Regions from separate parts of the Bacillus sp. FG16 genome, predicted to be linked through region 2. Evidence: riboswitches for the same ligand, from Rfam matches in the RefSeq annotation. Region 2 holds a riboswitch; the other holds the start of a gene.
What was found. Region 2 has a riboswitch for cyclic di-AMP ahead of ACODS7_RS20425 (APC family permease). Riboswitches for the same ligand answer to the same signal wherever they lie in the genome.
Positions count from the first base shown of each region.

Region 1: linked by a shared signal. The riboswitch ahead of ACODS7_RS22960 (hypothetical protein) and the one ahead of ACODS7_RS20425 (APC family permease) in region 2 are both predicted to bind cyclic di-AMP.

Region 1 is NZ_JBMDKC010000076.1:11,204-14,612, reverse strand. Features, by position in the region: gene kdpA (potassium-transporting ATPase subunit KdpA) at 1-779, opposite strand, end outside; gene kdpF (K(+)-transporting ATPase subunit F) at 799-876, opposite strand; gene ACODS7_RS22975 (SipW-dependent-type signal peptide-containing protein) at 876-980, opposite strand; cyclic di-AMP (ydaO/yuaA leader) riboswitch at 1,079-1,224, opposite strand; gene ACODS7_RS22970 (hypothetical protein) at 1,359-1,481, opposite strand; gene ACODS7_RS22965 (hypothetical protein) at 1,485-1,718, opposite strand; gene ACODS7_RS22960 (hypothetical protein) at 1,732-2,118, opposite strand; cyclic di-AMP (ydaO/yuaA leader) riboswitch at 2,212-2,359, opposite strand; gene thiD (bifunctional hydroxymethylpyrimidine kinase/phosphomethylpyrimidine kinase) at 2,445-3,257, opposite strand; gene thiF (thiazole biosynthesis adenylyltransferase ThiF) at 3,273-3,409, opposite strand, start outside.
Region 2 is NZ_JBMDKC010000060.1:25,712-29,120, forward strand. Features, by position in the region: gene ACODS7_RS20425 (APC family permease) at 1-1,316, opposite strand, end outside; cyclic di-AMP (ydaO/yuaA leader) riboswitch at 1,461-1,607, opposite strand; gene ACODS7_RS20430 (hypothetical protein) at 1,747-1,875, shown strand; gene panE (2-dehydropantoate 2-reductase) at 1,940-2,884, opposite strand; gene ACODS7_RS20440 (hypothetical protein) at 3,060-3,409, shown strand, end outside.

The DNA.
Region 1 (3,409 bases), on a different contig from region 2:
GTTGGTAATAACATCATAAGCATCATTTGCAAAATATTACTCATTTGTCCTGGATTTTCGAAAGGATGCGTAGAGTTTGCTCCGAAAAATCCACCGCCGTTATTTCCAAGTTCCTTAATGGAAACGAATGATGCAACAGGTCCACGTAAAATACTTTGCTTTGCACCTTCAATCGTTTGTGCTGTAACCGCCCCATCTAACGTTTGTGGTACACCAAGTGCGACAAAAACTAGTGCCGCAATAAATGCGATAGGAAGAAACACTCTCGTTAACGCTCTCGTAAAATCAACGAAAAAGTTACCAAGTTCTTTTCCAGCAAGTCCTCTTATAAAAGCCATAACGAGCGCTAATGTCGTTGCTGGTGCCGCAAACATTAAAAATGTAATTCCGATTAATTGTGATAAATAAGATAAACCATTTTCACCGCTATAATGCTGTAAGTTTGTATCAGCCATAAAACTAATTGCTGTATTAAAAGCGAGCGTAGGCTCCATCCCTTCAATATGCGCTGGATTTAGTGGCAGCACACCTTGTAATCTGAAAATGAAGTATACGACAACGATCATAAATCCATTTAATAAAACTAATGATAATGCGTACTGTTTCCACGTTTGATTGTATGCTTTTACACCCGTAATTTTAAAAATAAGTTTTTCAAAAGGCCCGAATACTTTATCTAACGTTTTGCTACCTTGAAAAGCTTTTTCTAAATAAATCCCCGTTGGCTTTGCTACTAAAATAAACAAGAGCATTGTAATAATGACTGCAACCCAAATCATAATGAATGATTCCCCCTAATTAAAACTTCTCTGGATTTAATAATGCATACACTAAATACACTGTAATTGCTGCGACAATAACCGATAAGACAATCATCATGATTGCTTTCCTTCTTTCACAACTTTATCTGACCAACTTGCAAGACTTGCCATCGATGCAACTAATAAAATAAAAATCCCGACCATTACAACATCTAACATAACTATCCCTCTCTTCTTTTGTAAAAATTTACCATTAAAATATTAAAAAAGAACACTGAGCTCTACTCAGTGTTCAAAAAATGAACAACAAAAAGTAAACCTCCTCTCTAAACGCTTACGAGGTTAGCTGTCGGATTCGGGCCTAAAGAGTAGCCCTACTTTCAAAACTGAAAGATTCACCCCAAGTGACGATGCACAAAATTGGTTCCCCCGCTCCATTTCTGGAACTCAGCGATTTTAGGTTTTTTTGGAAATTTTATGAATGATTTATGAGAGTAAATATACTCCTCTATATTTCACTTGTAAAGGGCTAAATTTCTGAAAATAATAATATTTACATTCGTTTAAACGCTTACATTGAAGATTATTACTATTATTTCATCTATTTTCTTTATTTCTCTTCTCTTTTCTTAAAAATGACCTTTTAAATATGAAATAAAAAGAGCGAATGACATGAAGTGCATAGCTTGTTGCACTCAGCATTCGCTCTTTTTTATTCAACCTTTATTCTCCTCGTAAAAATGCACGTAAATTTCTCCCACGAATATAAACTTGTGTCAATTCTGCATGTAGCTGCTCATACTCGGTAATATCCATCTCTAAATACAAAGCATCTTTTGATGGTAATATAATATATGGCCCGGGAAAAAGGGGATCAATCTGAACCAATTCTTGAACTCGCTCTACCGATACTGCCCAACGATTTGCTATATCTCCAAGTAATAGTACCTTCATCATTTCTTCCCCCGCCCTATTCAAAAAATAAAAAAGAAATATTATCACAATTTGTAAACACGACAAACTTAGCTCCAATTGTTTCATAGAGCCTCGCTGGATATCGTTTATTCCTTGTAACAACAGTAATAGGTGCTTGAAAAGAAAAACGAATGTGTTCTGTGAAGAAACTAACGATTGGAAGCTCATCCCCTAGTAAAATCACCTTCTTAATGCACTCACAAATACTAGTAAAATCCTGCTCCTTACTACAACTATAAGTCCAATCAAACCCACAATTCCTAACTTCAGCCGCTACCTCTTCATTTGCTGTAAAAATAATTAACTCATGCTGAAATGCAACTAGATCTCTTAAACTATTTACCTTACTTTCTTCTCCAACACAAATAAGTGTTAGTTCCATGTACCTCATCCTCCTTAGTATAAAAGAAATCAAACATAGATTGATATTCCCCTATACTAATCAGATCGATGAAGTGATGTATCCATCATGGCACCGTCCTCTCTCAAGACGCTTACGAAGTTAGCTGTCGGATTCGGGCTTTGAGAGTAGCCCTACTTTCAAATTTGAAAGATTCACCCCTAGTGACACTGCACAAATTGGTTCCTCCGCTCCATATAATTGGACTCAGCGTTTACAAAAAAATATATTCTGGCTGATATATTACTCCTGTATTTTGAAAAAGTAAACAGAAAAAAAGCCAGTTATAAAACTGGCTTTTCACTTACCTATACACGCGTTCTATTCACTTTATACGCAAAATGATTCGTCGGTCCATGACCACTACCAATATTCAATGGCTCTTCAATTGCTATACTAATAAATCGTTTTGCTTCTTGAACAGCATCTTCAATTGAGTATCCTTTCGCAAGTCCTGCTGTAACCGCTGAAGCAAATGTACACCCACTTCCGTGCGTTTGCTTTGAAGGAATTCGCTCGCTTCTAAACTCAATAAATTCTTCTCCATCAAAGAGGAAATCAATTACTTCATTACCTTGATATTCTGCATGTCCGCCCTTCATAAGCACATATTTAGCACCTAATTCGTGCAATACTTTTGCAGCTTCCTTACTATCTTCAACATTATGAATCTCCATCCCAGTTAACACTTCTGCTTCTGGAACATTCGGTGTTATAACGGTTGCTACTGGTAATAAATATTCTTTTAATGCATGAACTGCTTCTTGCTGTAATAATGATGCACCGCCTTTTGCGATCATAACGGGATCTAGCACAATATTATTCCAGCCAAATTTTTTAATTTGTTCTGCAACAATTTGAATTATTTCACTACTAAATAACATTCCTAGTTTCACTGCATCTGGTGTTAAATCCGTACCAATTGAATTCAGCTGTTCTGTAATACCTTCTAACGGAACAGGATATACCCCTTGAACGCCAAGCGTGTTTTGAGCAGTAATTGCCGTAATAGCCGTCATTCCGTATACACCAAGCTCTTGGAATGTTTTTAAATCCGCCTGAATTCCAGCACCGCCGCCACTATCAGATCCTGCAATTGTTAAAGCTTTATTCACTTTCATCCCACTCATCCTTTTCTATCCAAAATAGCGATGATAAATCGTTTTTGCTTCGCTTATATCTTTCGTTCCATGTACGAGCACACGGCCATCTTTAAAGGCGACTAACCTCTTGTCTTCAACAGAAAATGATAATAAATATGGATTTACATTTA
Region 2 (3,409 bases):
AAGAAAATAAGAATCGACCAAACTTGTGCAAATTTAGTTAAAAAGAACATGCTCATTACGATAAAACTAATAACTGCACCAATTAAATTAACCGTTAATTTTAAAGCCCATCCTTCAGGTTTTTCACGAAGCCACTTTAATACCATCCCTGTTTGAGAAAGTGTAAATGGAATAAATACACCTACTGCATATAACGGAATTAAATGTTCTGTTTGTCCTTGGAAAGCTACAATTAAAATAATCGAAGCAACTCCAAGTATTATAATACCGTTTGAGTAACCTAGACGGTCTCCTCTAATCGTAAACATTCTCGGTATGAATTTATCTTTTGCGAGGTTAACCGCTAATAAAGGAAATGCAGAATAGCCTGTATTAGCTGCGAGAATTAATATTAAAGCTGTTGTACCTTGTATGACATAGTACATGAAATTACGTCCAAATGTTTGTTCAGCAATTTGAGAAACAACTGTTACTTCTTTACTCGGCGTCACTCCGTAATAATAAGCTAAAAATACAATTCCTGAAAATAACACAGCAAGTAATGCACCCATTGCAAGCAATGTTTTTGCAGCATTGTTTGGCGCAGGATCTTTAAAGTTCGGAATTGCATTTGAAATTGCTTCAACACCTGTTAAAGCAGAACTACCTGATGCAAATGCTCTTAACAGTAAAAACAAACTAATGCCCGCAACCGGCGTTCCGATCGGCGTGTGTAAAGCCTGCGAAACGTGACCAGTCAAAATATTATATATGCCTACACCAATTAATATAAATAGTGCTAAAACAAATAAATAAACAGGATATGCTAAAACGGAAGCTGATTCCGTTACTCCTCTTAAATTTAAGATCGTAATAAATATAACAAATATAATCGCAATGATTACATTATGTGCATGTAAACTAGGAAAAGCAGATGTTAGCGCATCTGTACCTGCAGATACACTTACCGCAACAGTTAAAATATAGTCGACTAATAAAGATCCTCCAGCAATTAAGCCTGGATTCATCCCTAAATTTTCTTTTGATACAACATACGCTCCCCCGCCATGCGGATAAGCAAAAATAATTTGACGATAAGATAAAATAAGGGCTGTCAATAATACTAATACCCCAACAGCGATCGGAATGGAATACCAATAAGCGATCGCTCCCACACCTGCTAAAGCAATTAAAATTTGCTCTGGACCGTAAGCAACTGATGACAATGCATCAGAAGATAAAATAGCTAAAGCTTTCGTTTTATTAAGCTTTTGTTCTCCAAGCTCTGTTGATTTTAACGGTCTTCCAATTAAAAATCTTTTAATAGATGAAACCAATGCTGTCCACTCTCCAATAATTTTGTACGAACTTTTCTGCTTTTTACAGCAAGTAAACAATTTCTTCAGAAAACAAAAAATGTCTACAAGCCATAGCGAAATAGACTTGTAGACATTATTTTTTTTGTCGCACAAGCTCCACCTTCCTTCTCAATATAACGCTTACGAGGTTAGCTGTCGGATTCGGGCCTATGAGTAGCCCTACCTTTTTCAAGGATTCACCCCATCGGATTATGTACTAATCCGTAAAAACGGGTCCCCCGTACCATGCGGTTTCAGCGATTTAGAAAATTAAAACTGTGGATTATAATACTCCTTTATTTTCAAAAAGTAAACAAAAATTTTTAATAAGAAAAAAATTAAAATGATTGCGCATAATCCGCTGAGAAATATACATAATGAATATTAAAAATCCGCAAAGGAGACCCATATGTCTAAAGAAAAGAAGCCTATTTTTTCCGATTCATATTTAGATGCAGTAGCAAATGAAATTAATCAGTTATATGGTAAACGTGAACAGGAAATAAATTTGACAGATAGAACGAAAAGAAATAAATAATTTGTCATACAAAAAAATAAAAAAGATAGCAATACACTTATATATTGCTATCTTTTTTATTTTTTCATACATCTAATTCTATTACAGATTTGTTAAAGGTCATCTCTTCATACACCTTTAAATTTTGATATATAGTTCCTAATAATGGTGCCGCTATAGAAAATTTCTCTGCTACATCCAGTAAATATCCTTGCAAGTGCTTCCCTTCAATAAACGAACCCTTTTCCATATCACGCTGCATCGATGACTTCATATCATACGAAATTTTATCAATCGTTTTCATATGTTCCTGGGCAATATTAGCCTTTACTGGAGCTCCTAATACTCTCATGATTTGTACAGATTCCTCAAACACATTACGGATAAAATCACGGCCGCCTTCACTTTCACGGATTGGTCCAATTGGTGCACGCATTAACGTTGTCACACCTGACATTACAGTAATAAATAAATATTTATGCCACATATCTTGCGTAATATTTTCACTTAAAACAAAACTAGATTTCGTACCTGAAAATGCTTTAGAAATATGCTTTACTCTCTCTGAATTTTGAGACTTAATTTCTCCAAACACAAGTCTGTTGGCAGCGCTAGTTTGTACAATTTCTCCTTGATTGTTTAACGTCGTCTCGATAAAGCATAAACCGCCAATTACTTTTTCTTCGCCGAATTCTTTTTGTAATAGCGATAAATGAGCGATACCATTTAACAATGGAATGATTACAGTATTTTCGCCAACAAACGGCTTCAAATCTTGAATTGCCTCGTTTAAGTGATACGCTTTTGTTGAAAATAAAATGACATCAAATGGAGAAGTTCGCTCTTCTTTCGTTATTAATTTCGGTCGGAAGGAAAAATCCCCGTTAACACTTCGGATTACAAGTCCTCTTTCCTCTAATTGTTTTTTCCGTTTACTACGAACAAGAAACGTGACATCTTCTCCCTTCTCGACTAATCTGCCACCAAAAAATCCTCCGACTCCACCAGCGCCTAATACTAAAATCCGCATACAGCATCCCCCTTTTTAAAATACAATTTTATAACTTTTAGTATACATAACATTATACATGTTCCCTGCTAAATAAGCTGAATTTTCACTCTTAAACAAGTATAAAACAGTGGTTATTTTCAAATAAATTTGGGCATGTTGTTTCTATAGCATATATGGAAAGGAAACAATGTAGATGGAGGCAATACAAGCAATTGAGGAAAAAGGTGTAGCAACAGCTATATTTCAATTTATATTCCCGTTTTCGTTTAAAGCTGGATATGAACAAGATATGTTCCCTTTCTTACAAAAAAACGATTTTCGTCCTTTTCGGCTCGATCATCTCGATGATGAAAATACATATTATGGGGAGTTTAAAGTTTCACATCAAAATATGGAAGCATACTATCTTTCATTTACAAATAAAATTCTCTTTCCTCACTCAGAGCATCAAAAGGGCTTGCAACGTTATTCAAAGGATCTTAACTTAACTGGACATTTAACAACAAACCTTATTTCAATTCCATTCAAGATACACTCTATTGA